DNA from 4 places in the Terribacillus sp. JSM ZJ617 genome. Region 2 is predicted to be linked to each of the others. Evidence: riboswitches for the same ligand, from Rfam matches in the RefSeq annotation. Region 2 holds a riboswitch; each other region holds the start of a gene.

Region 1 (5,096 bases), on a different contig from region 2:
CATATCACCCAGCTCAGAGGCCGTACCACTTTCATCACCTTCCTGGTCATAGATATTACGCTTGATCTGAAGGTAAAATTCCTTCAAGGGCTTATCTGTATATTGACTCAGAAGCCGATCAGATAATGTATATTCCTGCTGCAGTTCCAGGTCATAGATGCGGACCATGAAGTATTTCCCGAAAGGAACGGATCCAATAAACCGATAACGTTTCGTCTCATCTAAATACATAGGCCACCTCCAACAAAAGTGTAGCATGTATCGACTCCCATATGCATATTTTCTCCATAATATACAGAAAACTTACATTTAATTAACTATTATAATCGAGGTGACTGCCTAGAAGGAGCGGCTCTGTTCGTCCGCTGTACCTGTAACAAGAACCCCTCTTCCGGGATAAGATTCCACATGATTACCACGCAGGTATGCACCAGTTATAGGTGACTGCTCATCACCTTTCAGCCTTATCGCTGAGGCATAATTTCCGCCGCCGCAGATGGTGTTCTGTATGACCAGGAAATTCTTGATAGGGTTGCTGCGCCCAGTAGGACGGTTCTTGCTGTCCGTGTCATTTCTGCCGTCTACATGATTTGGATGAATAGCAATCCCACCACCACATGATTCTATTCGATTATTGTAAAGAACAACATTCCGCCATGAATAAGCACGGACAGCCCATTGGAGCGTTTCCTTCATTACATTGTCTGTCACGAAAATACGTTCATGCCATCTGTCTGCTGTTGCAGAGTGTGATCCAATAGCCCTTCCCCAGCTTCCTTTTGTCTCAGACGGCCCAAAACTATTGTGATGAACCCAAATATCCTGACATGTTGTGTGGTCGAACACAGATCCTCCCCACGGGAAAACCCTGCGTGCTTTAGCTAAATCAAGCTGAATTGCTTCACTGTATGTGCGCTTTCCCCCACGGTCATCATAGCCGAGGAACTGACAATGGCGCACTTCGATATTACGTACAGCATTCAATTCGATTGCATGCCCTCCGCCATGTTCCACCAGCCGCAGCTGTTCGATAATCACATTCTCCGCATGCGCCAGCACAAAGCTAGTGCCTCCACGGTAGGCTGGGTAGTTTGCATCCCACGTTCCGCCTCGAATGATCAGATTGCCATTGCCGCTATAAGAACGCATTCGATTCCGCCTGCGTAAATTTAGCAGCATCGGTCCATGATGCTTTTTTCGGAATATAGAATTATCATCCGCCTCAAAGAACGTGTTTGGCTTGAGACGTAAAGGACGTCGCAGTGTGTAAAGTCCTGGCGGAAAGACAATATGTATGCCCTTCTTTCGATCAGCCAAGTTCAACAGCTGCTGAATACCTTTTGCATCATCATGTCTTCCATCCGCTCTGACCAGCGGGTGATCGGTTGCTACTACTGTATAAGCTGACTTTAACAATTCATCTAAATGATTGCTTGTTCGGCTTATGTCTCGAAGCTTTTCTGCCAGTTGACTGAAAACAGCTGGTAACTTTTGTTCCTTATCCATCCTGCCGCCTCCATTTCGTGAGTATTTTATCCATTAACCGAATTGGAAACGGCTTAATCATATGGAGAGCAACTTTATGGCAAGACCGCAAATGAACGAACAGGAAATCCTGACGCTTTTCCTGCTTTCGGAACGATATTAAAGATGAACGCACCTTTTTCTGGCAGCTGATCCAAGTTCGTCAGCAGCTCCACTTGATAGGAATCCTGTTCCAGCACATAATATTCACCAAGCAACGCACCGTTTTTCTGAAAATCGACTGCTGCATCCGTATCAAATGTCTCATGTCCTACCGCTTTGATATTACGTTCTTCATACAGGAATTTCAGACTATCCAGTGACCAGCCAGGGGAATGACTGTTTCCCTGTTCATCTTTATTATCCATCTGTTGCTGATTTGGCCAGCGCTTGCTCCAGTCCGTGCGTAAAGCAACAAACGTGCCAGGCTCAATCTTGCCATATTCTGATTCAAACGTCAGAATATCATCCACAGACAGTGAATAGTCATGATTTGCAGCAGCTTCTTTGGATTTATCAATTACAACAAGCGGTAATACCAATTCTTTCAGATCGAGTTCTTCTAAATATCGTGTATCCCGCACAAAGTGGATCGGTGCATCCAGATGCGTACCGTATTGTCCCGGAAAAGTAAAGCTCTGGGCGAAGAAGCCATCTTCATGGGAGAATAGTGTTTCGAACATTGCAGAATTGAATGCCGAGAAATGCGGAGACTCAGGACCAAATGTATGCGTCAGATCCACCCACTTCTTTTCTCTTAATACTTCCAACGCTTTACTCAATTCGTTTGACATAAACTCTCACCTCATATAATTAGTTTAAGAGAACACAAAAAACCTCTCCTAAATAAGAAGAGGTTTGCTACATTATGTAGTCCGATTCTTATCTAGTCTGGAATTAGCACAGTACATATAGTCTGTTGCTGAAGCTTCATTGGGCCAGTCCCTCCGCCTCTCTTGATAAGAGAATATTCTGTTAACTAATACTATATAGTAAAACCGCTTAACAGTTCAAGAAAATTAACTATAGCTAGTTATATATTTGGCGACTGCTATCATTGCTCGAGCCCACTATCCTCTTTGATGTTCATAACAATAGACATTCCCGCTAAATCGATTGTGATTAGCCTTACAGAAGGACTCTACCTTTTTAGAGACTGCGACATTACAGATGTAACATTTGGCATTGGTAGACTGTACAGCAGATGTCTCTTTATGTTTCTTCTGTTTCAACGCTTCAATATGCTCTTTTCTAATATTAGGATCCTTTATGTTCTTTTCACTTAATATACTGTGCATACGTGAAATATCTTCATCAGAGAATATAGGAGAATTGCTCTGTACTCTTAAAACATTCATTTTTCTGTTTATGTACTCCGATAATTCCGTATCATAAACGATGAGATCATTCGATTGAACTTTTCTCAGTTCTTCATTCACTTTAAACGTACATCTTCTAGTAAATGAGACAATGGAAACAATATTCGTGTCCTCTTCTAGTGATAGAATCGATTTTAGTGCTTGGACATGTCCATAATTTTGATGAAAAGGATTCATCATCGGAAACTTTCCATTCACACTCCACTTTTCTCTATTTCGATCACCATATATTGTTCCGGCGTAATTTTTTGTTTCAACTACAAATATCGCCCTAGAGGTAAAAATGAAGTGATCAATTTGTGAATATCCTGATTTAGCACGAGAATTAAGGATTAATACGTCACTTAAATAACGGCTGTCCTTAGGAAGCTGATCAAGCTGTATATTGATTTTGTACTCTCCAAGTTCGCCAATTCTGGTTGAATTTATTTTAGGTTTCTTTGCTTTTGATTCTGTTTTAGGTTTTTCCGATTTTACATTTGATTTCTGTGACTTAGATTTTTTACCAAACAACTTTTGAAACAGTTTAATCAGCCTCTTTTCAATTACCACATTCAAATCTGCAGTTGTAAAAAATATAATATAATAGGATAACCTTACCATAGTTTAAATGTAATAATATGTATTAAATTAGATAAATAAAAAAGGAACACCTTATAATAAGGTTATTCCCTTTTTCACAATTCATGTTAACCCATATAAACACTGTCACACGTCCCAGCCTGCGGCTCATAAAAACAATGGTCTTTAAATTGACCCGCAAAAGGCTGACCGTACCATGTCGGAGGGCATGGTGCATACGGGTTAAAATACCAAAGCGCGTACGCAGCAGGCTGTTGTCTCCAGGATTTCAGATTCCTTTCTGCCAATCTTCTTTCCTGCTCACGTGCTCGCTGGTAAAACACATTTCCTTTCTGAACAGCCTCAAATGAGTAATTCCCGCCTTGTATTTGGAAAATAACATCGTTAATCGATCTTACATCTGCAAAATCCAAACAATCAGCTACAGCACGATTTACAATGACATTCCCTACAAACAGCATTCCCAGCTGCCCTTCCCCTTCGGCTTCTGCACGCATCATTCTAGCCATCAAATCAATGTCCGAACTATTGTATTGTACTCTCGCCATGTTATCACCCCACATACAGCGTATGAAAAAGACCCGCTTTCATGTCATTGTATTAGAGGAGGGCTTAGTCATATGTGTGGAAAATTCATTTTTTCTCCCATTCCACACCAGTGTTTTCTATAGGACCAGATAAAATCAATTATGTTCTGCTGCAAAATAGGCTTCCAGCCACGTATCAGCCATCAGTCTATTACCGGCGTCCGTCATATGCACACCGTCTGTTGTCAAATCCGTTTGCGCCGTTTGCAAAAAGGCGGTATGAGTCGGGACGAGTCTCGCGCCATACTTTGCAGCCAATTCCCTTACAATTTCTACATAAGGAATCAACATTTGATTTCCTTTTGATTCATTATTTTCCTCGATAATGGTCGGCTCCATAAGGTAGAGCTCCGCACCAGTATGTTTTGTTTCAGCCAGGATCTTATCGAAGACTTCTCTGAATTCATCCGGATAAACCTGCTCCATTTGAGGCTGATCCAGCTGTCTCCATACGTCATTGATTCCAATTGAAACAGAAATTAAGTCAGGCTTTAATGAGAGCACATCTTCCTCCCATCTTGCCGCCAAATCGGTAACTCGGTTGCCTCCTACTCCTCTATTGGCGATTTCAACCTCTTTTTTCTGCTTCAGTTCATCCTGAATCATTTTTACATAACCATCGCCAATGTCTTGAGGATCCTCGAACCTTCCGCATTCGGTTATACTGTCTCCGATAAAAACCCATTTTTGACTCATCTAGAAACCTCCTTTTTAATTACCAGCCTGCTTACCTGTTTTTTATCCAGTCAGTCGGGCTGCATCCTTTACTTTTCTTAAAAATTTGACTGAAATATTGCGGATTATTTCCATATCCTAATTGCTCTGCAAGTTCGAAAACTTTGATATCCTTCTGACTACCCATAATTTCTACTGCTTTATCAATTTTGCTTTTCATTACATAAGCAGAAAATTTCTCTCCTACTTCTTTCTTGAATAATTTCCCCAGGTAATCTGTGTTCATATATAAGACTTCATTGGCTATCCATTGTAAAGATAGATCAGGGTTTTCAATATTCTCTCTTAT
Region 2 (5,096 bases):
AGGGTCCAAGGCAGAAGTAGCTTCGTCACATAAAAGGATCTTTGGCTGATTCGCAAGTGCCCGTGCAATACTGACCCGCTGCTTCTGACCGCCGCTAAGCTGTGCTGGATACTGATGTTTTCGATCCTCTAACCCCACCAAGGCAAGCAGCTCATCAACTCGCTGCTTTATTTGTTTTTTATCTGCTCCTGCAGCTCGTAATGCAAATGCCACATTCTCAAATACCGTTTTTGAGGAGACTAGATGAAAGCCTTGAAAAATCATACCGATCGACTGTCTTGCTTTTCGCAGATTCTTTGGCGACAGCTCCTGCAAATCAACTCCATCAACAAAGACTTTGCCAGACGTTGGCTTTTCCAATAGATTGATGCAGCGCAGCAAGGTACTCTTGCCCGCTCCGCTGTATCCAACTATTCCAAACACTTCACCAGCTTCAACGGTTAGAGTCACATCATCAACGCCAATGATCTCCTTTCCCTTGCTGCTGTATTTCTTTGTGATGTTCTCCAGTTTTATCACCTTTCATCTCCCTCTCCTGTCGGTATTTTCAACTGTCGAAACTTAGTTGCAGGATGCCCAGCCGGTAGTCTGCTTGATTCATAGTCAAATAATTTTTCTCTCAATGTGCCTGATTTGTAGGACTGTTTATAAAGTCCCCTTTCTTGCAGAATCGGAATTACCAGGTCAACAAATGACTCCAAATCCCCCGGTGTAACAAGGTGGTTCAAATTAAAGCCGTCGACTCCAGATTCTTCAAATTGGTGCTGGATGCTATCTGCCACCTCTTCTGGATTCCCGACTATCAAGCTTTTGTCAGGTGTATCAAACCGCTTCAAAGCTTCGCCGACTGTCAGCTGCTTGGCTGCATCCTTTGTCAATGAGGCTGCTTTATAGTGGCCGCCTTCTGTCGTTTTACCATAAGAAAACGGCTCGTCAGGATCCTTTTCCTCAAATTCAGAAATGTCGTATCCGCTTGCACCAAATTGCGCCTTGGCAGCATCTGGACTCCAATGACTTGCATATTCCTGATACTTTTGCTGCGCCTCTTCTGTGGTTTCCGCTACGATGACACTCAGGAAGGAGAAAATCTTAATATGATCTGGATTCCGGCCATGCTTGGCAGCCCTCTCCCTTATATCCTCTGCGTAGTGACGGATACGCTCAGGCGTGGGCCCTCCAACGAAAACACATTCTGCATGCTTGGAAGCAAATTCCCGTCCACGTTCGGATGTACCTGCTTGATAAATCACAGGTGTCCGCTGCGGGGAAGGCTCACTCAAATGCGGTCCCTCTACCTGGAAGTAATGGCCTTCATGATTGATTTCATGTACTTTTTCAGGATTCACCAATACTTGGTTTTGCAGATCCTCAACCACTGCATCCTCCTCCCAGCTGCTTTCCCAAAGCTTATATGAAACCTCCAGGAATTCATCCGCAATCTCATACCGCTCATCATGCTTGATCATTTCGGTCAAACCAAAATTCCGCGCAGCGTTCGGAAGATATGACGTCACAACATTCCAAGCAACTCTGCCCTTCGTCAAATGATCCAGGGTGGAAAAACGTCGTGCATTCCCAAATGGTGGTTCATATGTAGTACTTACTGTAACGGCGAAACCCAAATTCTCGGTTACACTTGCCATTGCAGAAATCAATAGCGCTGGATCATTCAGGGGGACCTGCAGACCATCCCGGATAGAAGGAGCTTTACTATTCCGGTAAACATCATATATTCCCAGTACATCGGCAAAGAAGATTGCATCGAATTTACCGCGTTCGAGTAACTTAGCAAGATCGATCCAATAATTCAGATTCTTGTACTGACGATGCCGCTTACTCTCTGGGTGCTTCCATAACCCATGCGAGTTATGCATCGCACTATTCATATCAAATGCATTCATAATGATTTGCTTTCCCACTTTTATCCCTCCATTTTTAACAAATAAAAAGACCCCTTCTCGGATAAGAAGAGGTCTTTCTAAGTCGACGCAGGCGTACGACGTCCACTCTTCTCATCTTCCAAGCTAGCAGCTTGCTGGAATTGGCACAGTACTGCAGCAGTCTGTTGCCGAGGCTTCAAAGGGCCAGTCCCTCCACCTCTCTGGATAAGAAATGCTTATTGAATTACAGCTCAATATACAGGACAGTCCTCTGTCTGTCAATTGAGTTTTCTAAATTAAATGTATAATTGACAATATTCAAATTATGGATTATATTTATGCCGACAACCGAATAGATACACTTATCTAGAGTCAGGGTAGGAACTGGTCCAGCGACCCTGCAGCAACCGCTTTTCATGAAGCAAGGTGCTAATTCCAGCAGACAGAAATGTCTGAAAGATGAGAGAGAATGCTTACATAACGCCACCTCTTTCATTTGAAAGAGGTTTTTTACTTTATTGGAAGAGGAGAATGTTCATGCGAGAAACTGCCGAGAAAACAAAAGTGTTTGATCAAGTGATACAGCAAGCAAGAATCCTTTCTAAAGAATTCAAAGAACGCGCAGCTCATTTTGACAGCAGCGGCGAGTTCCCATATGAAAACTTCCAGGCACTTAAGGAAAGAGGCTTCTTGTCACTGACTGTGCCGACGGAATATGGAGGCAAAGGATTAAATCTTGTCGAGTACTTACAAGTTCAAGAGATACTTGCACAAGGTGATGCTCCTACCGCTCTATCATTTGGCTGGCAGCTCGGTGTTGTACTGGAAAACGCAGAGAGCAGACAATGGGATGAACAAAGTTTTCAGCATCTATGCAACAAAATCATTCATGACAAAATTCTTCTCAATTTAGTTCAGACAGAAAACGCCACTGGCAGTCCTTCAAGAGGAGCAGCTCCGACGACAACTGCAACGCTGGAAGGTTCCAGATGGAGAATTAACGGCCGTAAATCTTTTGCTTCGATGGCTGCTGCTTTGGACTACAGTATTGCTACCGCAACTATACTTCCATCTGGAAACAAAGGCTTCTTTTTGATCGATCATAGTTTGGAAGGCGTATCTGTGGAAGAAACATGGAATAGCATCGCAATGAGAGGTACAAGAAGCGATGATTTGATTTTGGAAGACGTAATTGTTGAGCAAGATGCGCTGCTTGTGGAAGAAACCAAGGGCAAGTCCACTACAAGAGGCTGGTACTTACAGATTGCGGCTGTTTACCTAGGTATTGCTGTTGCTGCGAGAGATTATACCATTCAATTTGCGTCAGAATTCCAGCCTGTTTCCTTGCCAGGTCCAATTAAGGATGTTCCAGAGGTCAGGAGAAAAATCGGCGAGATAGAATTGGCTTTGTTTAATGCCAGAGAAGTACTTTATGGTACAGCCAGGAAGTGGGTCGAGCACCCTGAAAAAAGATCAGAAATGAGTCCTGATTTAGCTGCTGCAAAACATATTGCCACCAATAAAGCGAACGAAGTCGTGGATCTATGCATGCGAATAGTTGGAGCCCGGAGTTTGTCTGCCGACAATCCGCTGCAGCGCCATTTTCGTGATGTAAGAGCTGGATTGCATAACCCACCTACTGATGATGCAGTAGTGTATTCGCTTGCGGATGCAGTCCTTCGGCAGTAAAAAACTCCTGAATCCATAACGGATTCAGGAGTTTCCTATTTACCAAGCATAAGCATACGGTGCTGCTCCGCCTGGACCCGGGAAAATTTCATCCAGCTGTTTTAAAACGGATTCATCAAGGTGAATTTCTAGCGCATGTAATGCACTCTCGAATTGCCCAACTGTACGCGGCCCAATGATTGGCGCAGTTATAGCTGGATTGGCAAGCTGCCAAGCCAGCGCAACATTATCCTGTGTTTCTCCTAGTTCTTCACATAGTTGACCGAATTGCTCCAATTGCACTCGCTGGGCATCGATTTTATCACCAATCTTATCACTTCGGCTTCCAGGTAATTTTTTAAGTGCATTTCTTCCAAGCAGACCGCCATCCAAAGGACTCCATGTGATAATGCCAATCCCAAGCTGTTCAGCTGCTGGCAATACTTCCAATTCAGCATATCGACAGTTGAGATTGTATTTATGCTGCTCGGAGACCAGACCTAAGAAATGGCGGTTTTTTGCTGCGCCTTGTGCTACCGCGAGCTGCCAGGCAGCAAAGTTACTGGAGCCCACATAACCTATCTTCCCTTGGCTGATTCCTAATTCAAAAGCTCCCCATAGCTCTTCCCACGTTACGGCAGGATCAATATGATGCATCTGATACAGCTCAATGTGATCGGTTTGCAAGCGCTTTAAAGATTTCTCAAGATGACGCCGAATTTTATAAGCTGACAACCCAGCCTCATCATTTGGACCATCGGCAGCATTATGCATGCTTCCGTATACTTTTGTACCCAGAACGACTTTCTCCCTCCGGCCTCCGCCTTGCTTGAACCATCTTCCGATAATTGATTCTGTAAGACCTCGATTTTCTGCACCGTATACATTCGCCGTGTCAAAGAAATTAATGCCTGCATCAAGTGCTGCATCCATCATTCGGAATGCATCCTTTTCTTCTGTAGTAGTACCAAAATTCATCGTACCTAAACAAAGCCTGCTTACCTTCAAACCAGATTTACCAAGGTATCGATAGTCCATCTTAAGGTCTCCAATCTAAATTTTATTGACTTAAGTGAATCTGTTATAGGTGTTTACCCTTTGCTACGGGATTTTGCTCATACGAAACCCAATCACTATAACTTCCCGCATATAATTTTACATTCTCGAACCCAGCCATTTTTAAAGCAATGTAATTAGGAGCAGCCGTTACACCTGATCCGCAATACACGATAACCGGGTCTTTAGTATCCAGCTCAGCAAATCTTCTTTTCTGTTCTTCGCCTTCTTTAAATGAACCCTGATTCAATCCCTCTGCCCAAAATTTATTGATGGCGCCAGGAATATGGCCAGCTACCCTGTCAATTGGTTCCACTTCTCCTATGTAGCGTCTTTCCTCCCTTGAATCTATCAATATGGCAGACTTTTTCTCTTGTTCGACAACTTCCTTCACTTCCTCATAGAAAGCCAGCATATCTTTTCTGATAGTCACTTTAAATTCAGTTGTTACATTTTCAGGTAAATCCTTTGTCGTCTTGTAGCCAGCTTCAA
Region 3 (5,096 bases), on a different contig from region 2:
CTATAAGGGGAATCTTATTCATCAATCGTTACTCCTTTATTATCCAGTTCACAGGCATACGTGCTGATCGAACCGCGCAAGCGTTGTGCTTCTTTGTATGTGCAGCGATTGTGAACGACTTCCAATCCTGCTTCTCTTGCAATAGCTGCGGCTTCCTGCGAAACGACACCTTCTTGGAGCCAGAAGATTTCCGGACGAACTTCCGCCGCTTCTTTAGCGAGTTCTACAGCTGCTTCAGGACTGCGGAAAATCTGAGCGATATCGATTTTCTCCGGTACACTTGTCAAATCAGGATAAGCTTTTTCTCCCAATACACTCGTTTCGGCAGGATTAACAGGGATGATTTTGTATCCGAGTCGCTGCATCTTCCGTGCCAAACGATTACTTGGACGCTGTTCCTTACTGCTCAAGCCCACTACTGCAATAGTTTTCTGACGTCCTGTCGCATCTGTCGCACTGCCGAGTGCTTCCCGGATGACGGCTTCATCATTGATGACGATTTTCCTTGACTCAGAACGGATTCCCGTCGCTTTTTCCAAGGCACGGTCTAAATCGTGGATTAGATCATCTACTGACTCGATTCCAACAGATAGACGTACCAATTCTTCTTTTACTCCTGTAGCAGCGAGTCCTTCCGCATCCAGCTGTAGATGTGTTGTTGACGCAGGATGAATAATCAATGATTTGGCATCCCCGACATTGGCAACGTGTGACCATAGCGCAACATTGTTGATCAAAGTAGCACCAGCTTTTCTGCCGCCTTTGATACCAAAGTTGACAATCGAACCAGTACCGTTCGGAAGCACTCTCTTACCTATTTCATACGATGGATGGCTGCTGAGCCCAGGGTAAGCAACCCAATCAATTGCCGGATGCTGTTCCAGGTAGGTCGCAAGCTTTTCTGCATTTTGGACATGGCGTTCAACGCGCAGGTGCAACGTTTCCAGCCCCTGAATAAGCTGCCATGCATTAAACGGGCTTAGCGCAGCACCTAAATCGCGGAGCAATTGCACACGCAATTTCGTGCTGAAAGCGAGTGTGCCAAAATCAAATGCATAGCGGATGCCGTTGTAGCTTGGATCAGGTTCTGTAAATGTCGGAAATTTCGGTGAATTCCAATCAAACCTGCCTCCATCTACAATCAACCCTCCTATAGAAGTACCATGACCGCCAATCCACTTTGTCGCACTATGGACAACAATATCAGCACCAAGCGTAATCGGTTTGCTCAAAATCGGTGTAGCAAATGTACTGTCGACGATTAAAGGAATACCAGCATCGTGAGCCACTGCCGCTACTGCTTCCACGTCTAGTACATGCAGACTCGGATTCCCGATGATTTCAGCAAAAACAGCCTTCGTTTTGTCTGTAATTGCTGCGCGGAAAGCTTCCGGATCAGTCGGATCGACGAATTTAACATTGATTCCGTAGCGTGGCAGTGTCGTCTGGAAAAGATTGTACGTTCCGCCATAGAGATTGGTCGCTGCTACGATTTCGTCTCCAGCGCCTGCCAAATTGAGAATGCTGTAGCTGATTGCTGCCATACCAGACGCGACACCGACTGCTGCAACGCCGTCTTCCAGCAATGCTATCCGTTTTTCCAATACGTCAACCGTCGGATTACCAATACGGGAATATATGTTACCAGGCTCATCCAAGGCGAATAGGCGCTCTGCATGATCTGTATCATGGAAAAGGTAAGAAGTTGTTTGATAAAGCGGCACCGCTCTTGAACCTGTTGTCGGATCTGGTGCTTGCCCGCCGTGTAATGCTAATGTCTCTGCTTTATAAACTTGATCTGTCATTTTGTCATTCCTCCAATTATATATAGATGAAAAAAGCAGCTTCTGGTAAGAAGCTGCTGCATAAGCATGGAACTTCTTATCTCTCAAACTCTTTGTTTGCTGGAAGTAGCACCTTCCAAGCATTGCTGCTTGCAGGTTGCCGGGCATCATCGGACCAGTCCCTCCGCCTCTCTTGATAAGCTATTATGAAATTTTTATAGGTTGCTGAAGCAACTGGCGGATATGATGTCCCCACTTCTCAAATTCAAGCAGAAAGCCATCATGTCCATAGATTGTTGTTACATCTACATGGCGCGCACCCGGAACTTCCGCCGCAAAGCGGCTAATCTCTTCCGGAGGGAACAGCAGATCCCTCGAGAAGCCGAACGACAGTACAATCGCTTTTATTCTTTGGGCAGCAGACTGCCAGCCACCTCTTCCCCTTCCGATATCATGGCTGTTCATAGCCTCCAGTAATGTCATGTAACAGTTGGCATCAAAGCGATTGACGAGCTTCTCTCCTTGGTAGTTCAAGTATGATTCCACCTCGTATGCTGCATCGTCCCTTTGGGATGCAGCGCGTCGGAAGCGCTCATTATATTGATGATCAGAACGGTAAGTAAGCATTCCTACCATCCGTGCAAGTCCAAGACCTGCTGCAGGTAATTTGTCTGCTGTGTAATTACCATTGTTCCAATTCGGATCAGATGTGATAGCTGTCTTGGCCAAGTGATTATAGGCAATCGCATAGTCACTCACAAAAGGAGTTGCTGCAAGGGGGATTAGTACATCCATAAAATCCGGGTACATGACGCCCCACTCCAGCACTTGCATCCCTCCTAATGATCCGCCGATCACAGCCCTCAAATGAGAGATTCCTAGCTTCCCCAACGCAATGCGCTGAACCGAAACCATGTCACGAATCGTGATAGCTGGAAATGCCGATGCGTACCTCTCTCCCGAATTTGGATCTATTGATAAGGCACTTGTTGTACCGTTGCATCCGCCAAGCACATTGAATGTTATTATCTGATACCGGTCGGTGTCGATAAAACCTCCGGGCTGCAGCAATCCGCTCCACCAGCCTGGATCTGCACTAGTGCCGGCCGCAAACTGATCTCCTGTCAGAGCATGGCAGACCAGCACCGTTTCTCCCGATTCAGGACCGCTTTTTTCATAAGCAACCTCTACCTTTGAAAGGATATGACCAGATTCAAGCTCAAAATCCCCGATGAGAAGTTTGCCGGTTTGGTATGACTGTTGTGACTCCATGTTCCGTACGCTTCCTCCCCTCAAATAAAAAAGCCACCCTGAGAGGACAGGGTGGCAATATGTACCGACTTGTCTCTCTCATCTCTAAAGTGCATACGCACTTTCAGGAATTAGCACCTTATAAGCATTGCTGCTTGCAGGTTGCCGGGCATCGTCGGGCCAGTCCCTCCGCCTCTCTTGATAAGAGCTTGCTATTTATTTGTTAACAGGATTGTAGCATGTGTTATTTTATGAGTCAACTATAAATTCTGAAATTTCCATTTACGCTATAAATATCCCTGGAAATTTGGACGCCCCGCATCAGCTAATGCCAATGCGGGGCTAAAATGTAACTTTTCTATTGTAAGTAGAGGATACCTAATACATCCTCCTGCCGCGGTACTTGTTCCACATGGTAGTTTACACTTAAACGATGCAATCCCTACCTCTATTGCATCCTCACGGCTCCTAGGCCGCTCCAGTCTGAATAAGTACTTCTGATTAAAACTATAGCAGAATGCCAATGATCTTCGATAAAGTTACTTAAACATCGAAGACGTTAACTATCTTATCATGCTTTACAATTATTGTCAAACTCCCGATGTAGCACTTCTCCGCAGCTGACTATCTATTCCCGCTAGCAACCTGCACAAACCACCCTAAATTTCCCATCTTTCTTAGATGCAGTCCTATTTTAAGTAACGCTTTATGACAAAAGTACTGAAAACACTTACACGTTTTGGTCAGAAATATTCACGTAAGATAACCTCACAAGTTTGTTACATTTTTTTGTCTGGCACTTATAATGAGAAAAGATTTAAATTTTCAAACAATACAGATACACACAGGGGGTAGAGAAAATGGATATGGCTAATACGGTATTCATGTTTGTCGCAACTGTCTTAGTATGGTTGATGACACCAGCACTCGCACTCTTCTACGGCGGGTTGGTAAGAAGCAAGAACGTGCTGAGCACAGCAATGCACAGTTTCACAACTATGGCAATCGTATCGATTATCTGGATTATCATCGGCTTTTCCCTGGCATTCTCACCAGGTAACGGAATTATTGGAGGATTAGACTTCTTCGGATTGAATAATGTTGGTTTCGAACCAGCTGAAGGACACACCATTCCATTCAACTTATTCATGATGTTCCAAATGACATTCGCGATTCTGACAACTGCAATTGTGTCTGGAGCTTATGCAGAACGTATTCGTTTCCCAGCATTCATTCTTTTTACAGTTCTATGGGTACTCTTCGTGTACTCCCCGCTTGCACACTGGGTATGGGGCGGCGGCTGGATCGCTGAAATGGGCGCACTCGATTTCGCAGGCGGAAACGTTGTCCACATTTCCTCCGGTCTTGCAGGCTTGGTTGTTGCCATCGTCATCGGCAAACGGAAAAATGCTGGTTCAACTGCACCGCATAACCTGATTTTCACCTTGATCGGCGGCGCTTTGCTCTGGTTTGGCTGGTTTGGCTTCAACGTCGGCAGTGAGCTTGCTTTCGATGATGTAGCCATGTATGCTTTCATCAATACAAATACTGCTGCTGCCGCTGGTGTACTAGGCTGGATGATCATTGAATGGGTCGTCAACAAAAAGCCGACACTGCTGGGAGCTGTATCCGGTGCAATTGCTGGTCTTGTAGCTATTACTCCGGCTGCTGGTTTCGTTTCCCCGATTGCCAGTATTCCGATAGGCTTCATCGGCGGCCTTGTCTGCTTCTGGGGTGTCGGCTGGCTGAAACAGAAGCTTGGTTATGATGACGCACTGGATGCTTTCGGCCTGCATGCAGTAGGCGGTACGTGGGGCGGCATCGCAACTGGTTTGTTCGCTAGCGACTCCATTAACGCAATAGTGGAGCACAACGGTCTTTTCTATGGTGGCGGTATTGATCTATTATGGAGACAGGTGGTTGCCATCATCGCGACATTTGCCTTTGTCGGCGTGGTGACATTCATCCTGATCACAATCGTCAACCTTATCTTCAAAGCACGTGCTACTGACGAAGAAGAAGCAAAAGGCTTGGATCTCACGATGCATGGCGAGCGTGCTT
Region 4 (5,096 bases), on a different contig from region 2:
ATTGGTGTAATTGTTGGTTCCTTTATTATCCCGCCTTTTGGCATCATTGTCGTGCCGTTTGTAGCAGTGCTTGTGACAGAGCTGGTTCAAAAAAGAACACCGAAGGAAGCTATCTACTCTTCTATCGGTTCATTGCTGGGCTTCCTTGGCGGCTCGATTGCTAAGATTATCATTCAATTGATCATGATTGTGTGGTTCTTTATAGCAGCCTTTGTATAAGAAAAAGCGAGCATTCTGCTCGCTTTTTCTTATGCGTATTCTGTTTTTTGCAGTCTCATATCGAAGATGTAATATCCGAATGGAATGACAGATGCTAGCAAGGCTAAAATTGCCCATTTCAAGCCCCAGCGGACTTTCAGGGTAGTGTATCCGGTCCATACGACATACAGAACGAACAAACCGCCGTGGATGGCACCTATGTAGGTGACGAAGATCGGTATATCCATCATGTATTTTAAAGGCATTGCCATGAACAATAACAAAAGCAAGGAAGTCCCTTCGAGAAATCCGATGATACGGAACCATTTCAATGTCGCTTGCATGAAAGCCCTCCCAAAAACTATTTATAAATAGTATAAGCAAGCTTGCCCCTATTTACCACTCCTCGGGAGAACTTGTCATAACATTGTCAAAATATCATTTCACATCATAGATGGAAGGACGTCTGTCCTGAAACACAGGGATGCGGCTGCGCACGTCATCCACTTGATCAAGATCTGCTTCACCATAAAGAATGGTTGCTTCCTCTCCAGCTTCAGCAATGATTTCGCCCCATGGCCCGATGATCAAGCTGTGTCCTGCAAATTCATTAGCTGGATCACTTCCTGCACGATTGCAAGCAACGACGTAGCATTGGTTCTCGATTGCTCTGCTGAGCAGAAGCGCCCGCCAGTGATCGAGTCGCGGCTTCGGCCACTCCGCAACGACGAATAGCACTTGCTGATCGTGAATCATATGCGTACGGATGAATTCAGGAAAACGGATGTCATAGCAGATGACACCAGCTGCTCGCTTATTTCCTATGGAAAAGGAGGCGGATTTGTCGCCTTGGGTCAGAAACTTCTCTTCATCCATCAACCGGAATAAGTGCGCTTTATCATATTCATGTAGCAGCTCACCAGCTGGTCCGAAGACAAGCATCGTATTAAAGACACCTGCTTCGGTCTGCTTGGCGATGGAACCAGCGACGATGTATTTTTGATGTGTCTTAGCTAGTCTGCTGATGAAGCGTTTCGTCGTTTCTCCCTCTGCATCACTAATGTTATCAAGCCTTGTCAGGTCATAGCCAGTTGTCCAAAGCTCAGGCAGCACGAGAACATCCGCATTTTCCTGTGCTTCTGTTATTAATGCTTCCACTTTGCTGTAGTTGGCTTCCGGGTCACCAAAAACGATATCATGCTGAATTAAAGCAAGTTTCATTGTGTCACTCCCTTATTTGCCGCAACGAATCTCTCGACACTTCGCATGGCGTCCACCACCTGATCTGAATCGGAAACATGCATGAAATGAATGGATTCCCCTGGAACGACAGCGCCGTCTGCTGCAATTTTCATCGCTTTGTCCACCTCTTCTTTTACGCCAAGCTCTTTAAGTACAGTTGGTAATCCGAGCTTTTGATAGATAGGGAGCAATGTGAGGATTTCTTCGAATTTTTCTTCCAGTGCAAGCTGAACAAGAATACCATAAGCGACTTTATTGCCGTGCAGCTGCTCGTGCGTTTCTGGAAGTCTTGTCAATCCGTTGTGAATGGAATGAGCACCAGCAATACGGCCATATTCATCACCGAAACCGCCAACCATTCCGCCAGCCATGATGATCGTTTCTGCAACGCGGAGAAATGCACTGTCAGCATGCTTGTTTTGCAAAGAACAAATAGCAGCATCTCCCTCCGCTATAAGGATATCCCGGCACAACCTAGCTGCGTTGCGGGATATTTGGACTGCAAGCGGCTGATCCGACATGTGTTCGGTAAGTGCATCCGCTTCGTACCATTTAGCCAATGTATCGCCAATGCCGGCAATCAGATAGGGTACAGGTGTCGTTAGTAGCAGCTTCGGCTCGACTAGCAGCATAAATGCACTGCGCGGAAACACTGTATATTCGACGAAATTACCTGCTTCATCATAGAAAACGCTAAGTGAAGCCCAGGGGGAGCAGTTTGAGACAATCGTTGGAATCAGGATGACCGGCAATCCTGCATCATTGGCAGCAGCTTTGGCAGTATCCAACACTTTTCCGCCTCCGACACCGATTATGAATTGAGCAGCTTCGTCCTTTGCGATATCTGCTAATCTGGCTGCTTCCGCATGTGTGCACTGGCCGTTATAGCCTACTCGTTTCACTGGCAAATCGATTGGATCCAGAAATGGGGAAGCCGCTTTCCAGGAAGCATCTCCGTGGATAAGCAATCCATTGGTCCAGTTCAATTCTTTAAGTCTTGCCGGAAGGCTTTGTAGTATATTATCCTCGCAGGCGTAATAATTCGGAGCGCCTTTTATGTTGATGGTCATGTTGTCACCTCATTGATTTTACATAAAAAAACTCTTCCAGACGAATATGGAAGAGGAATGGCGTGTGTCTCGTCCCCTTATCCCTCAGCGTCTAGCTGTTGGATTAGCACCGTGTGCAAATAGCACCGGTTGCCGGGCTTCATAGGGCCAATTCCCTCCGCCTTCTCTTGATAAGAGTGTGTGATTCATGTATGATTTGTTCATTATCGCATTCTATTTCCAAGACTGTCAAGATTGGTAATAGTCAGAATAGAATGTGGGAGACAACAGGAGAGTGAGTAAGATGGATTTTCCGTTTTCGGATGCATTGAAACGTTTGCCGGAACAGTTTTTTGCCGGCTTAGTACATAAAGTAGGGTTGCTGGAGCAGGAGGGGCACGATATCATCAAGCTCGGACAGGGAAACCCTGATCTGCCGACGCCGCAGCATATCGTAGAGAAATTGAAGGAAGCCTCCGATAATCCGGCTTATCATAAATATTCACCTTTCAGAGGCTTTGATTTTCTAAAACAGGCAGTCTGTGACTTTTATGATCGGGAATACGGTGTGAAACTAGATCCCGCAACAGAAGTGGCCATCATGTTCGGCTCTAAGACAGGTTTGGTGGAAATCAGCCAATGTCTATTGAATCCAGGTGATTTGGCACTGCTTCCAGATCCGGGATATCCGGATTATTTGTCCGGTATCGAACTTGCCCAAGCGCGGACATCACTCATGCCATTAACCGCAGAAAATGAATTTTTGCCTGATTATACTGCTATTCCTGCAGGTGATTTGGAAGAAGCAAAGCTGATGTTCCTGAACTATCCGAACAATCCGACTGCTGCTGCTGCGGATCAGAAGTTCTTCGATAAAACAGTGGAACTGGCGAAGGAACATAAGATTTGTGTATTGCATGATTTCGCTTATGGTGCACTTGGGTTTGATGGGAAAAAACCGCAGAGCTTCTTGCAGTCCGAAGGCAGCAAGGAAGTTGGCATTGAGATGTACACTCTATCCAAAACGTATAATATGGCAGGCTGGCGCATCGCCTTTGCAGTTGGTAATGCATCTGTTATTGAAAGTATCAATTTAATCCAGGACCATGTTTACGTGAGTCTGTTCGGCGGCATGCAAGAGGCGGCAGCTTATGCACTGACAGCGGATCAGACATGCGTGGAGGAGCTTGTCCACACGTATGAGAGCAGAAGAGATGCTTTCATTGGCCATTTACGTGCTATTGGCTGGGACGTTCCGGAGCCCAAAGGAACCTTCTTCGTTTGGCTGCCAGTTCCGCATGGTTACACGTCTGAGGAATTCGCTGATCTGTTGCTGGAAAAGGCGCATGTGGCGGTCGCTCCGGGCAATGGTTTTGGGGAATATGGAGAAGGGTACGTTCGCGCTGGTTTATTGGATACAGAAGAAAGATTACTGGAAGCAGCGATGCGGATCGAAAAGCTCGGTATCTTTTCTAAAGCATAAGAAAGAGCCAGTCCCGGTGGGAGCTGGCTCTTTTTTTCCTATTAACTGGTTACTGCGCAGCGATTAGGACCTGATTCAATATCGGCTTCGTCTGCGCTGCCTAACGTCGCTTTCCCTTGATTGGCTTCTCGTATCAGCTGATAACTATTTGGCTGCTGGTCAGGAATACTTCCCAAAACGGAGGAAGCAAATTCGCCCGCATTCGGAAGCTGCAGTCTCGGGTTCTTTCTGTATAGGTCTTCCATGCGTGCTTGGACTGTGCCGTCACTTCCGATCTCTGACAGCTCGGAAAAATGCGATGGAAGGACAATCAGATCCAGCGACAATAATGGAAATTTTTCGTATAACGTATTGTGCAGATCCTGTACCCATTGTTCTGCTTGACCGGCTAAATCCGGACGGCCAATCGACTCGGTAAAGAGCGTATCCCCAGAAAGCAGGAATGTGTCATCAACAACCAAGCTGATGCTTCCTTCTGTATGACCTGGTGAGGCAACGCTGCGCATGCCTTCTTCGGATTTACCGAATGGGATCGTAATACCGTCCTGCAGCGGTGAGAATGTGAATGTCGCTTCTTTTCCATCGTCTGCAGGGAACCAATAATTTGCTCCTGTTTCTTCTGCCAGCTTCCGTCCGCCAGACAAATGATCTGCATGTAGATGGGTATCAAGCACATGTTTGATCGTCCAGCCTTTCTCTGATGCGAAGGAGGTATAGACTTCTGTAAACCTGGCGGGATCTACTACTGCTGCTTCTCCATTGGAGACAACCATATAAGATAGGCAGCCTTTCCCCATACGCATGAACTGGTATATCTCTCCGCCATAAGTGAGATCACCGACTTTACGGGGACTGATCGTTTCTCCCCAAGCTTGCATCCCGCCAACAACATGGACAATATTATCCATTCCAGCTGCTTGTAAGAGGGAGACGGCTGTCTGGGCGGATTTGCCCCGATAGCACATGACATAGACAGGATCATGTTCTGGCAGTGCTTCGCGAGCCTTATTCGGATCTGCTTTGATGACAGCAAACGGGATATCATATCGTTTGACGCTGTCGGCATCAATCGCCCAATCCTGAACATCTGACTCTTGCCGGATATCAAGCAGATGAACACTATC

Evidence for each region. Region 2 has a riboswitch for S-adenosylmethionine ahead of ACH6C1_RS12865 (LLM class flavin-dependent oxidoreductase). Riboswitches for the same ligand answer to the same signal wherever they lie in the genome.
Region 1: it holds a riboswitch for S-adenosylmethionine, as region 2 does, so the genes downstream of both, ACH6C1_RS10585 (cyclase family protein) here and ACH6C1_RS12865 (LLM class flavin-dependent oxidoreductase) in region 2, are expected to answer to the same signal.
Region 3: it holds a riboswitch for S-adenosylmethionine, as region 2 does, so the genes downstream of both, metX (homoserine O-acetyltransferase MetX) here and ACH6C1_RS12865 (LLM class flavin-dependent oxidoreductase) in region 2, are expected to answer to the same signal.
Region 4: it holds a riboswitch for S-adenosylmethionine, as region 2 does, so the genes downstream of both, ACH6C1_RS13895 (iron-containing alcohol dehydrogenase family protein) here and ACH6C1_RS12865 (LLM class flavin-dependent oxidoreductase) in region 2, are expected to answer to the same signal.

What each region holds. Positions count from the first base shown of each region.
Region 1 is NZ_JBISEQ010000002.1:845,474-850,569, forward strand. Features, by position in the region: gene ACH6C1_RS10575 (hypothetical protein) at 1-231, opposite strand, end outside; gene ACH6C1_RS10580 (glycosyl hydrolase family 28-related protein) at 340-1,506, opposite strand; gene ACH6C1_RS10585 (cyclase family protein) at 1,581-2,318, opposite strand; SAM riboswitch class I at 2,404-2,490, opposite strand; gene ACH6C1_RS10590 (nuclease-related domain-containing protein) at 2,595-3,455, opposite strand; gene ACH6C1_RS10595 (cell wall hydrolase) at 3,593-4,033, opposite strand; gene ACH6C1_RS10600 (SGNH/GDSL hydrolase family protein) at 4,169-4,768, opposite strand; gene ACH6C1_RS10605 (response regulator transcription factor) at 4,800-5,096, opposite strand, start outside.
Region 2 is NZ_JBISEQ010000003.1:259,805-264,900, reverse strand. Features, by position in the region: gene ACH6C1_RS12870 (methionine ABC transporter ATP-binding protein) at 1-519, opposite strand, end outside; gene ACH6C1_RS12865 (LLM class flavin-dependent oxidoreductase) at 516-1,919, opposite strand; SAM riboswitch class I at 2,010-2,112, opposite strand; SAM riboswitch class I at 2,240-2,346, shown strand; gene ACH6C1_RS12860 (acyl-CoA dehydrogenase family protein) at 2,418-3,569, shown strand; gene ACH6C1_RS12855 (aldo/keto reductase) at 3,609-4,586, opposite strand; gene ACH6C1_RS12850 (sulfurtransferase) at 4,630-5,096, opposite strand, start outside.
Region 3 is NZ_JBISEQ010000001.1:1,033,094-1,038,189, reverse strand. Features, by position in the region: gene ACH6C1_RS05030 (aliphatic sulfonate ABC transporter substrate-binding protein) at 1-22, opposite strand, end outside; gene ACH6C1_RS05025 (PLP-dependent aspartate aminotransferase family protein) at 15-1,805, opposite strand; SAM riboswitch class I at 1,879-1,987, opposite strand; gene metX (homoserine O-acetyltransferase MetX) at 1,989-3,056, opposite strand; SAM riboswitch class I at 3,132-3,243, opposite strand; gene ACH6C1_RS05015 (ammonium transporter) at 3,896-5,096, shown strand, end outside.
Region 4 is NZ_JBISEQ010000004.1:78,078-83,173, reverse strand. Features, by position in the region: gene ACH6C1_RS13910 (DUF456 domain-containing protein) at 1-219, shown strand, start outside; gene ACH6C1_RS13905 (DUF3817 domain-containing protein) at 249-542, opposite strand; gene ACH6C1_RS13900 (carbon-nitrogen family hydrolase) at 637-1,419, opposite strand; gene ACH6C1_RS13895 (iron-containing alcohol dehydrogenase family protein) at 1,416-2,510, opposite strand; SAM riboswitch class I at 2,585-2,687, opposite strand; gene ACH6C1_RS13890 (pyridoxal phosphate-dependent aminotransferase) at 2,794-3,972, shown strand; gene ACH6C1_RS13885 (MBL fold metallo-hydrolase) at 4,014-5,096, opposite strand, start outside.